DNA from 3 places in the Desulfitobacterium chlororespirans DSM 11544 genome. Region 1 is predicted to be linked to each of the others. Evidence: riboswitches for the same ligand, from Rfam matches in the RefSeq annotation. Region 1 holds a riboswitch; each other region holds the start of a gene.
The links. A riboswitch is a leader RNA that binds a small molecule or an ion and turns the genes downstream of it on or off. The one in region 1 is predicted to bind cobalamin.
Positions count from the first base shown of each region.

Region 2: it holds a riboswitch for cobalamin, as region 1 does, so the genes downstream of both, BUA14_RS18145 (ABC transporter substrate-binding protein) here and BUA14_RS07275 (bifunctional cobalt-precorrin-7 (C(5))-methyltransferase/cobalt-precorrin-6B (C(15))-methyltransferase) in region 1, are expected to answer to the same signal.
Region 3: it holds a riboswitch for cobalamin, as region 1 does, so the genes downstream of both, BUA14_RS02500 (anaerobic ribonucleoside triphosphate reductase) here and BUA14_RS07275 (bifunctional cobalt-precorrin-7 (C(5))-methyltransferase/cobalt-precorrin-6B (C(15))-methyltransferase) in region 1, are expected to answer to the same signal.

Region 1 is NZ_FRDN01000005.1:291,590-295,740, reverse strand. It holds gene cobI (precorrin-2 C(20)-methyltransferase) at 1-184, opposite strand, end outside; gene BUA14_RS07275 (bifunctional cobalt-precorrin-7 (C(5))-methyltransferase/cobalt-precorrin-6B (C(15))-methyltransferase) at 283-1,506, opposite strand; cobalamin riboswitch at 1,746-1,923, opposite strand; gene cbiD (cobalt-precorrin-5B (C(1))-methyltransferase CbiD) at 1,959-3,122, opposite strand; gene BUA14_RS07265 (glycosyltransferase family 8 protein) at 3,151-4,035, opposite strand; gene ftsH (ATP-dependent zinc metalloprotease FtsH) at 4,128-4,151, opposite strand, start outside.
Region 2 is NZ_FRDN01000011.1:195,410-199,560, reverse strand. It holds gene BUA14_RS18150 (ABC transporter permease) at 1-45, opposite strand, end outside; gene BUA14_RS18145 (ABC transporter substrate-binding protein) at 49-1,641, opposite strand; cobalamin riboswitch at 1,818-2,017, opposite strand; gene BUA14_RS18140 (sugar phosphate isomerase/epimerase family protein) at 2,071-2,877, opposite strand; gene BUA14_RS18135 (1,4-dihydroxy-2-naphthoate polyprenyltransferase) at 3,127-4,050, opposite strand.
Region 3 is NZ_FRDN01000003.1:560,630-564,780, reverse strand. It holds gene nrdG (anaerobic ribonucleoside-triphosphate reductase activating protein) at 1-103, opposite strand, end outside; gene BUA14_RS02500 (anaerobic ribonucleoside triphosphate reductase) at 105-2,477, opposite strand; cobalamin riboswitch at 2,799-2,983, opposite strand; gene carB (carbamoyl-phosphate synthase large subunit) at 3,194-4,151, opposite strand, start outside.

The sequences.
Region 1 (4,151 bases):
CGACACTTTCCCGCTCCATCTTGGATTTGGGTATGGCGACGACTTGAATAGCTTGTAATATTTCCACGGCCTTCAGGGTAATGAGCTTAGGGTCCCCTGGTCCTACACCCACCCCATAGAATTTGGCCTTTTCCCCGATCAGGATGTTTACTGTGTTTTTGTCTTCATTCCTATCCTTCTTCACTTTGTTCCTCCTTAGTTCCTCGTCTCGCAGCCAGTTTGCAGTTCTGCAGTGCTTTTTCCCCTGCCAGGGGTCTTGGCTCCTGTGTTTGAGCGGAGACCTCAGCTTCCTTTTCTTCCTGAGAGTATAAATACAGGATTTTGGGCCTGGGCAAGATGAATATCCTTAATGCCCTTCCAGCGTACAGCTTGGATCGAAACCACCTCAACATCCTCGTATTGCAAGCTTTTCAGGGCCTCCATACCATGAGCTAATGTCTCTAAAGTTACGGCAGTCACGACTGCCCGTCCCCCAGGTACCAGAGGGGCTTGGTGTAAAATCTCCCGAATCTGTCCATGGCTTCCGCCAATAATACAGACATCCACAGGCGGGATTTCCTGTAATGCCAGCGGTGCGGAGCCACGAATCAAGCGCAGGTTTCTTACCTGAAATTTCTCCTGATTCTTCAGGATCAGCTCTTGAGCCTCCGGATTTTCTTCCACCGCATAAACACAGCCGCGATGAGCCAGAAAAGCAGCTTCAATGCTTATACTTCCCGTCCCTGCTCCTACATCCAGGACCCGGCTCGCGGGGATAATTCCCGCCTTAGCCAGAACTTGAACGCGAATCTCCGTCTTGGTCATGGGGACATCACCGCGCATAAACTCCTCATCCTTGATGCCAAAGCTCCTGGACGGGGAGAGCAAAGATTGCTCCGGCTTATGCTCTGCTTCTTCAGGATAGAGGATCATCACCGCATTGGCGAAATCTTCTTCTGAATTCATAAGCTGATGAGCATCTGTATTCAGCCAACGCTCTTCCGCATAGGTTAAGGCGTTGCCAAGTGAGATTCGCGGATTAAAACCATAGGTGTGATAATACTCAGCGACCTTCCGGGGTGAGTTTTCACCTCCAGTAAGCACTCCCACAGGCCGGCTGAGCTGTAAAGGCAAACAGTTCAGCGGACGGCCATGGACACTAAGCAGTTCAGCATCCTGCCAGGGCACCCCTGCCCGGGCAAAGGCCAGCTGAATGGAGCTGAGGCCGGGCAACACTTGAATTTCTTCTTGTGGAAACTCCCTTTTCAGCCAGGGAAGCAGACTATAAAAACCTGGATCACCGGAAACCAGAACACTGGCTTTTTTGCCCTGCTGCAATACTTTCTGCAAGGTTTGCTGAGTTTCCGCCAGATTTCCAGTGACTCGGTATGACTCTCCTTGGAAATCCGGGAACAGCTCCAAGGCTCGTTTCCCTCCTACCAAAACATCGCTCTGAGCGACCATTGCTTCAACAGCCTGAGAAACCCATGCACTCGTACCAGGGCCTATCCCCACTATTTGAATCATCCCATCACTTTCCCCTCGATTAAGCTCAATTAAAAAGCAAACTAAATAAAGAAAACCCGGCTTCGCCGAGCCTTAAACCCATACCCCCAAGTGAGGTGAAGCCGCTGGTTGCCCTTATGCTTAGAAAGTATATAGCACAAGCTTATACTTTCTGATAGTGCAAAAAAAGAGCCCTGAGCGGCTCTTTGATTCTTCCCTTCGGCAATTCCGAAATCGTCACTACACCCATCGCTCGTGGCCGTAACGCAATGTTCAAGGCAGGTCTCCTGGCTTCCAGTCTTTATGCCTCTTCCCTTCCCAGGCTTATCCCAGTGGGCCTTAAGAGACACTCGTGGTTCACAGTGGCGGGACCGCGCCGGATTTTCACCGGCTTCCCTTTTCTTCCTCTAAAGAGGAACCTTGAATACTATTCGGTTGTTGAGACAACTTAATTCGAATTACTAAACTATTCTCTATTTTCGCCAAAATTCCTCCTCCATCGGGGGCCAACGCCAAAATTCTTTGCCGATCTCCTTAGCCGGAGCGTCCCAGGCGATGATCTCTCCGTTAAGCAAAGTAAAAGCAGTTCCCACCTGAAGTTCCCCATGCACATGGTCTTGAGCCCGGTGACTTGCCCTTTCAGCCAGTTTAAACAAAAGACTCCCCCAGCCCTTGCTGCGAATTTCTTCGGCAGCACCTTCAACTGTCGGCAACTCCGCGATGGCCTGCAAGGAATTCTGATCCATACCAGCCAGGGCGGCATGAGCTACCAGGATCTCCATCCGGGCATCGGCAACATGAGTATGAGTATGGAAAATTCCCCCGGCCACTTTAATGAGTTTGCCAATATGACCTAAGAGGAGCACCTTTTCGATCTTGCGATAAGCAGCCTCTTCCAGTAAAAAGCCCACAAAATTACTCATCTGAATAATGGCTTCCTCAGGAACCATGAGCTGCTCCCTGGCTACCCTAAAGCCATAATTGCCAGGAGTCAGAACAATGGCTTTATGTCCATAAGCGACGGCTTGATCCAATTCAGGCAGGATCGAATTCTTAAAGGCTTCTTCCGACATCGGCCGCACGATACCCGTTGTACCTAAAATCGATACCCCTCCCATAATTCCCAGTCGGGGATTCAAAGTCTTTAGAGCAAGCCGTTCCCCTTCAGGCACTTCGATCACCACCAGGACTTCTTCCTGGGGAAATATCTCCCGTACCGCGGCCTGAATCATGGACCGGGGAACAGGATTGATAGCGCTTTCCCCCGGAGGAATCTGCAGACCCTTTTTGGTGACAACTCCGATGCCCCGCCCGCCACGAATGCGGATTTCTCCTCTTTCAGAAAGGAGCTGCACCCTGGCTACCACTTCCAAACCATGGGTGACATCGGGATCATCTCCCGCATTTTTGATAATGCTTACCCAAGCAACATCTTCTGCCATGTCCCATCTATGTACGGACAATTGAAGCCGTTCGCCCTGAGGCAGCGGGATATCCACCTCTGTTCCCTGATGCAATCCTTTCAGCAAAAGGCAGGCAGCTTTTGCCGCCCCTGCTGCACAACTGCCCGTAGTAAAGCCCGTTTTCCATGAATGCCTGTCCTTCGTCTTTTTCCTCATATCCGCCGCCCCACCCATTATTGTATTTAACTCTAATGCTATCATTTCACCTCATAATTTCAAAATCCTTCATTTTGATACGAACCTTTTGCTCATAGTTTTTATAAAAAACGTCCAATTCCCCAATATAGTTTTCTTTCCAGGGTTTGTTGCGGCCACAATAGTGAATAATCGCAGTATTGTGGCGGACCCAATCCAGATCAATTTTAGCATCCCAATACTTGGGGTTCAGATTATAGAGGGCATAATATCGTTCACTGAGATTATAGATTTTCGCATCTACAGTCAGGGTTTTATCACTATAGACCCCATTGAGAACATCCTGGTCAGGCAGGAATAAGCGGTGCTTGTACTCTTCAATATATGCGTAGACTTCATGAACATCCTGTTCCTGACGCAGCAGGGACAAGTTCATCATCATCACCCCCGAATTGACATAGGTGCTGTCTTCAACCATATTAAGCCTGACGTGATTAAGCTTTTTCAATAGTTCCTTAACATGGGAGGCTGCTGCGAAGAAGTTTCCCTGGAAGTCTATCGTGTAGAGTTCCTTTAAAGGATTTATGACAACAAGATCAGGATCCAGGTACAAAATCCGTTCAAGGTGATCGGGAAGATAATTCACTGCAAAAATCCGATAATACATTTCCTTGGGATAGCGGCTGGTAATGGGCGCCTTGCTCAAACCTTCATCGGCTAGTTTAATTCCTTCAATCTTACATCGTGAGGTATCAATGGCCTGATCGATACGTGCAAAGTCCTCCTTGGACATGGCGGAATGGGCTACATAAACTGTAAACTGCTCCCCTGGATTGGAGTCAAGCAGAGAGGTCAGCATAACCATTAACTGTTTTACATAGCCCGAATTCAGGGTGACTAAAATATTCATCGTTTTACCCCTTTGCTGATTGATCTTATCCTGATTGATCATGCTGATTCATCTTAGAGTAAGAAGATGATGCGATGCAGCAGCTTAACGCCAAACAAGGACTGGGATGTCAAAACATCACCAGTCCTTGTTTTCTACCTGGAGAGCACCGCCATAAA
Region 2 (4,151 bases), on a different contig from region 1:
CACCGGTATCAGTGAGGCAATTCTTTGGCTGATATAGCGGCTCATTCCCTATTCAGCCCATTCCACTTTCGGCAGCTCCAGCCCATAAAGCTTAGCTTCGTAGTTGGTTAGTTTTGTGCTGTAAGCCATCAAAGTCACATCATTAAAAAGAGGAATGACCGGCAGTTCTTCCGTGGAAATTCGTTGGATTTGATTATAGATAGCGGTGCGTTTTTCCAGTTCAAGAGAGGATGCCGCTTCTTTCATCAACCCTTCAACTTCAGGACTAGTGTAACCCAGACTGTAATTCTTGTTATGATCTCCTGTGGAAAGCATAAAGCGTCTGAAAATCGTTGAAGCCTCGCTGTTGGAAAGTCCCTGCTGAAGACGGGCCAGATGATGGTGCCCCGCTTTCATCTCCTCCCGCATGGTAGCATACTCCATGGCCTTAATCTCCACATCCAAACCGATTTGAGAAAGCCAGGACGAAATCAGTTCAGCCTCCATTTTCTGAGTCGTTTCAGCACCGTTAATCATATAGACTATTTTATGGCGCTGATCTCCCAGCACTTCCTTAGCAAGGGCTTTCGCTTTCTCAAGATTTTCTTCTACGGGAATATCTGTATAAAAAGGAGTACTGTAATTCAGGATATTGGTCGTCGGGGTTCCATACCCGCTATAGAGATCATCGACCAGGGACTGACGGTCCAAAGCTAAACTGACCGCTTGACGCATCCGTACATCATCGAAGGGGAATTGGGTTCCATTGACCCCGAGAAAACGAATCATGGTGGATTTTGTCGTGGTCAGTGCAAATTGAGATTGATCTTTTAACTCTACCGCTAAAGAAGCCGGTATAGCGCTCAAGTCCATTACTCCAAGGATTTCCCCTGCTTTCAAGGCGGAGAAGCGAGTGTCTGCGTCAGGAATGACTTTCACCCGGACAGCCTTCGCCTTAGCTTTTTCCCCATAATAATTCTCATTGCGCTCCAGCAAAACATATTGATCTTTCACATTTTCCACTATCCGGAAAGGCCCTGTGCCCTGGGCGATGCCTTGGAAATTCCCTTCCTCATCAAAGCATTTAGGGCTATAGATGGCACTGCCGAAGCTAACCATATTATAGAGCTGGGTTGGCGCAGGATTCTCAAATGTCAATTTGATCCCATAGTCGCCGACCTTAGCGTATTCTTTTAATTCCGGATAATGAGCATTAATATCCAGAGGATAGAACGATGAGGTTTTCACCCCCAGTTTCATCCTGTCGAAATTGGCGATGACAGCATCTGCATTCAGCATTTCCCCATCATGGAATACCACCCCCTGCCGCAGATGAAAGGTCCATTCCTTGCCGTCCGCAGACATTTCCCAGCTATCGGCCAGGCCGGGAAGGGGCGCCCCATGATCATCCTGCTTAATCAGGGGTTCCCACACGTAAAGAATAGCACTGCAATAATATCCGTCTTTTTCACCGGGAGCAAGATTGCGGTATCCTCCCAGGACAATTTCGGCATCCTTATCCACTGGGGAAGGGGCAGCTGCCGGACTGCTGCCACCGGTCGGCGTACTTGAATTAGTGCACCCTGCCGCAGACAACAGCACAAAGACAGACAGGCAGAGGGCTAATATCCGTTTAAGGTTAAGCTTGGTCAAAACTTGCATAAGTATCCTCCTCTAAAACATCATGATTTACCATTCCTTAAGTAGCCTTTCACTCTGATTCAAATTACTGCAAATAAAAAAACCCTTCACTAACGGAAGGGCTTAGAAGGCTAGCTTGTATCCAAGTTGTTCAACGACGACACAAAAATCCACCTCCCTAACATCCCGTAGGTAATCTTACTTTGGGGAGATGAGCAGGTCTCCTGGCTTAAGATCATCATCAACTCAGGCCTTCCCGGATAAACTATCCAGTGACATCTTATGGTTGACTCCCTTTTACAGTGGCGGGCACCGCATCAGCTTTAACTGACTTCCCTTTTCAATCCTGTTTGTTTTCTTTCCTGCAAACAGAATCACTCATCCCAATTTCTATGAAATTTCATTAATATATAACAAATATAACATACCTATAACAGTTTGCACAGACTGTTAAGAATTCTCAATCAAAATCCTGACTCCGCTGATTCTATCGTAAGCCCTCTCCAGGAATTCCTGGGGCTTCCCTTGTCTTTCCTGAGGATTAGGGTATACTTCCAGGGTGAGAAAATCTTGATAACCTTTCGGAAAGGCCCCGGCAACTTTAGCCCAATCGATCACACCATGACCGGGCAGCCAATGCCGGTCCTCCACCCCGTCATTGTCGGAAAAATGAGTAGCCATCAGGCGGTTACCCCAGGCTCTCAGCAGGTGAAAATCCTCCTGATCCGTCAGCCGGTGATGAGAGCTGTCAAAGCAAAAACCCAGGGCCGGGGAAGCAATCTGCCCCAGCACATACTCCACACTGTCCCTGCGACGGGTGTTTTCCACGGCAATCCTGACTCCCTGTCTCTCCGCAGCCCCGGCCAGTTCCCCCATACTTGCCAACCCGTACTCATTGGGCTGCGGCGGGTTTTCCCCATCGCATAAATGCATCACCAGCAAAGGAATCTCAAACCGTGCACAATCCTCTATCCATTGCTTATGCCTGGCGATGATCTCTCCGCGCAAAGCTTGCTCATCCGACCACAGTGCATTGGCATCACACCAGGGTACATGAATGTTCTCCAGGATTAATCCTCTTTCCCGTACTAAGGCCGGCATCCTTTCCTTGGGCATAGGAAAGGGTTCCTCTTCATCTTCCCACCAAAGAGAGGTCCCTGTAAACCCCGCCTCCTGTATTAATGAGATTCTCTCCCCGAAGGGCAGGACAAACCCAAACCAGGAAAAAACACCTGTCTTTTGCTCCGGAACCCTCATTATCTTTCCCCTCCCTCTCCTCTCAATCTTTCATTAACCCTGAGCGTAACCCCAGGATTCCGTTAAGGATTGCCTTTAGCATAATAAAGAAAACCCGGCTTCGCCGTGCTTTAAACGCATGCTTACCAATGAGGCGAAATCGCTGGTTGCACTTATGCTTGGAAAGTATATAGCGTAAGCTTATACTTGCTGATAGTGTAAAGGAAAACCCGCCTCAGGCGGGTTGCTCTCTTCTTTAAAGTCCGTACATTAGAGAAAATACCCCACCAACAGCCCCAGAGCCAGCAGCAAACCAAAAAAGGTATTGGTCTGTCCGGTCGCTTTCATAGCAGGCATCATGGTAATGGGTTCCACCTTCCCCACAAAGCCTTTCGTCGCCTGCCTCGCTTTGGGTATGCTCAGTAAGGCCACAAGGGCCCAGGGGGTAATAAGCCGGACCACCACCAGCCCCACGATCCAGAGATAAGCAACGGCAAACATGATCCCCATAAATACGATCGTCTTTTCCGGTCCCAATAGAACGGGAATGGTTTTGCGTCCGTTGGCCTTATCCCCATCCCGGTCCCGCAAATTATTGCTTAGATTGATCAACCCTACTAAAATCCCGCTGGGAACCGCCACTAAAACGGCCGTACTTGAAACATAACCGGTCTGAATAAAAAAGGCAATGAGGATGATCAGAAAGCCCATAAACAAACCGGAAAACAGCTCTCCCAAGGGAGTATAGGAAATAGGATAAGGACCGCCGGTATAAAGATAGCCCATCAGCATGCACAAGGACCCCACCGCTGCCAGCCACCAGGAGGAAGAAGCACAGATATAGACGCCCAGCAGTACCGAGATAGCATACATACTCAGAGCAAGGGTCATAATCAGGCCGGGAGCCATACCATGACGCACAATGCCGCCGCCAATGCCCACCGATTTCTCCGTATCCAATCCCCGCTTATAATCGTAGTATTCATTAAAAAGATTGGTTGCCGCCTGAATGAGCAGACTGGCGATCATCATAGCGGCAAAAAGCAGAAGATGGGTCTTCCCCTCCAGCAAGGCCAGAACCGATCCCAGCAGAACCGGAACTGTGGCGGCCGTCAAAGTGTGGGGACGAATTAATTCCCACCATATCTTCCAATGGTGTTTTTGAGGTGGACGGGAAGTGAAGTCACTGCTCATAGCTCTCTCCTCATTAAGTTTCTCATTATATTTCTCGTTATAGTTCTTCAATCTTTTCACTGATACCTTCTCGTATTAGCATCAAAAGACAACCCAATAGC
Region 3 (4,151 bases), on a different contig from region 1:
GGCAGTGGTGGGGGCAGCCCTGGGCAAACACCACCAGGCGTATGCCCGGGCCATCCACAATGGACTCCTCGATGATTCCTGCGATCCGGATGCGGGGGTCCATCTTAAAGCAAACCTTTCTCGGCAAAGGAGAAGTCAAGGCAATTCAGGTGTTTAATCCGATCCCGGACTTCGGCTTTTTTGGCGTCGTTAAAGCGATCCAAGGTTCCCACCAGATAGCCTGTGATGCGGCGGATGCGCTCAAAGGGGGTGGAGCTTTCCTCGCGGCCGCAGCGAGGGCATTCGTTGCCGATGATTCCTGTATATCCGCAGACGGGATCCCGATCCACAGGATGATTGACGGCGCCGAAGCCGATGCCGGATTCTTTCATGCAACGGACAATTTTCTCAAAAGCCTCCAGATTTTGAGTGGGATCACCATCGACCTCCACATAAGTGATATGGCCGGCGTTGGTCAGCTCATGATAGGGAGCTTCAATCCTGATTTTGTGAAAGGCGCTGATGGGGAAACTGACGGGGATATGGAAGCTGTTGGTGTAGTATTCTTTGTCCGTGATACCGGGGATGCTGCCGAAAAGCTCCTGATCCATTTTGATGAAGCGACCGGAGAGGCCTTCGGCAGGAGTGGCTAAGAGAGAGAAATTCAGCCCGTATTCCCGTCCTGCTTCATCCATGCGTCGGCGCAGCTGTTGAACAATCTCCAGTCCCAGCTCCCGTGCCTCTTCCGATTCCCCGTGATGCTGCCCAGTTAAAACCATAAGGCATTCAGCCAGTCCGATAAAGCCCATGGAAAGGGTGCCGTGCTTCAGCACTTCGCGAATTTCATCATCCCAGCCCAGTTGGTCGGAATCCAGCCAGATCCCTTGTCCCATGAGAAAGGGAAAGTTCTTGACTTTTTTACGGGCTTGAATTTCAAAACGTTCCAGGAGCTGGTTGATAATCAGGTCGATTTTCTCATCCAGCATGGCGAAGAATTCAGTGCGGTTTTGGTGGCTTTTCAGGGCAAGACGGGGGAGGTTAATGGTGGTGAAGCTGAGATTTCCCCGTCCAAAGATGGTTTCCCGGGAAGTGTCATAAATATTGCCGATAACCCTGGTGCGGCAGCCCATGTAGGCAATCTCCGTCTCAGGCCTGCCCGGGACATAGTACTGCAGGTTAAAGGGAGCATCAATAAAGGAGAAGTTGGGGAAGAGTCTTTTGGCACTGACCCGGCAGGCCAGCTGGAATAAATCGTAGTTAGGATCACTGGGATTATAATTAATCCCTTCTTTCACTTTGAAGATATGGATAGGGAAGATAGGGGTCTCGCCATTGCCCAGACCTGCTTCTGTGGCCAGGAGCAGGTTTTTGACCACCATACGGCCTTCCGGGGTGGTGTCCGTGCCATAATTGAGGGAGCTGAAGGGAATTTGGGCTCCGGCACGGCTGTGCATGGTATTGAGGTTATGGACCAGGGCTTCCATAGCCTGATAAGTTTTTTTATCCGTCTCGGCGAGAGCTTTTTTGACAGCAAACTCTTGGGCTTTGCGGATGGTAGGCCTATCCAGATTAAGGTTAGGAAGGGTTAGAAGCAGTGCGGCTTCCTGTTCAAAATAGTCCGGATCAGGGGAAAGGGTGGGTGTAGGCCCGCCTTGGTTGACAAGGGCGATGAATACATCTTTGAGATGGGCTTCCAGCTCCTCCTGATCCACATCCTGATGGATTAAAAGCTCGCAGGCTTTAAGCAGGTTTTGCCTGTAAAGCTTAATATAGGTTTTGGCTACTCCCGGAGCCATACCGTAATCAAAATTAGGAATGCTTTGGCCGCCGTGTTGGTCGTTTTGGTTGGATTGGATAGCGATACAAGCCAAAGCGCTGTAGCTCTGGATATCGTTAGGTTCTCTTAAGAAGCCGTGGCCGGTCCCAAAGCCCTCTTTGAAAAGTTTTATAATATCGATCTGGCAGCAGGTGGTGGTGAGGGTGAGAAAATCCATATCATGGATGTGAATATCCCCTTCTTTGTGGGCTTTAGAGTGTTCGGGCTTTAGGACAAACATCTCATTAAACTGTTTAGCTCCTTCGGAGCCGTAGCGCAGCATGGTGCCCATGGCGGTATCTCCGTCAATGTTGGCATTTTCCCGCTTCATATCATTGTCTTTGGCTTCTTTAAAAGTCAGCTCCTCATAGACCTTCATAAGCCGGGTATCCATTTCCCGGACACGGGTCCGTTCCGCCCGATAGAGAATGAATTCTTTGGCTGTGCGGGCGTGGCCTCTTTCGATCAGGATCTTTTCCACAGCATCCTGAATTTCTTCCACAGAGGGGACTTTTTTATGTAGGTTAACCTCAAGGTAGTTGACCACTTCTTCAGCAAGAAGGAGAGAGGATTGATAGTCCTTGCCTCCCGTGGCACTGGCCGCCTTAAAGATAGCGTTGGCTATTTTTTCAATGTTAAAAGGAGCTTCCCGTCCGTCGCGCTTGCGAATCTTAGTAATCAAATAAAATCTCCCTCTTTTCTCCATTTTATTACTGGCGTCTATTCTGTTCTATTACCGGTGTCTATTCCGTTCCGATAAAGAAAACCCCGAAAGCACTGCTTTCGCACTTTGTTGCTTCGCCCGAAGACACTGTCGACCCACTTGTTTACTTTAAACGTATGTTTGCAAATAAGGCGAAGTCGCTGGTTGCACTTATGCTTAGAAAGTATACAGAGCAAGCTTATACTTTCTGACAGTGAAATAAAAACTTCCCGACAGAGATGTCGAGAAGCTAAAAACAACATGCCGTTAGCAGCCCAACATACTCTATCTTCCGTAGAGTTGGTGGTATACACATAGGCAGGTCTTCTGACTTAGGATCATCTATACTTCTTACCTTCCCGAAAACCTTTTCAGTGGTAATGCCAAGAAGCATATTCCCCTTACAGCGGCGGGACCGTGCCGGTCTCTAACCGGCTTCCCTTTTCAACTGTGGTTGTACAGTCACCTATGAGATTCCTTATTAATGAACTAGTCTCATTATACATCAAAATCTCGTTGAACACCATATATAGATGAAAATTTATAAAAAAACACTATATATAGGGGTGCGCAACCTAAAACCAGTTGAGCCAAGACTGATAAAATCATATCTTAAAAGCAAGGGGACTGTCAACGATCTAAATCACATTATCTAATTAAATGAGCCTTAAATAAGCAAAATTATATTACCTAAATTACATTATCTCACCATGATATTTCTGCAAGGATTTAACCACGGTCTTATTGGCAGCCGCCTCCTGAGACGCGGCAATTCCTTTGGCACTGGCTAAGGCGGCGGGGGTGGTGGTGATATAAGGGATCTTGTACTTAATGGCGGTTTTGCGGATGTAAGAATCATCTTTGAGACTGCGTTTGCCGATAGGAGTGTTAATGACCAATTGGATCTCGCCGTTCATGATACCATCGGGGATATTGGGACGGCCTTCCTCGATTTTGTGGATGAATTCGGCTTCAATGCCATGATCCTGAAGGAATTTCCGGGTCCCCTGAGTGGCCTTGATCTTAAAGCCCAGCTTGAGAAATTCCCGGGCGGTTTCGATTAACCCTGAAGAGCGGTCCTGTTCGGCAATACTCATAAGCACGGTTCCGCTGAAGGGCAGGGGGGAGTGGGTTGCTTCCTGGGCTTTGAAATAGGCCAGACCGAAGGAATCTGCCATGCCCAGAACCTCTCCGGTGGAACGCATTTCCGGGCCGAGGACGGGATCCACTTCAGGGAATTTGTCAAAGGGGAAGACCGCTTCTTTGACACCGTAATGGGTGATCTGAGCAGGCTTAAAGTTTGCTGCGATATCCGTCTTTTCCCCGGTGTAATCAGCCAGAATCAACTCCGTGGCCAGCTTGGCCATAGGGGTATTGCAGATTTTCGAGACCAGAGGTACGGTACGGGAAGCTCTGGGGTTGGCTTCCAGGACGTAGACCTTATCCTCAGCGATGGCGTACTGGATATTCATGAGTCCTACCACATGAAGTTCCTGGGCAATCCGCTGGGTATAATCGATAATGGTGCGCAAATGGTGATCGGCAATGGTCAGAGGGGGAATGACGCAGGCACTGTCTCCGGAATGGATCCCTGCCAGCTCGATGTGCTCCATGACGGCAGGAACGAAAGCATGGCTACCGTCCGAGACGGCG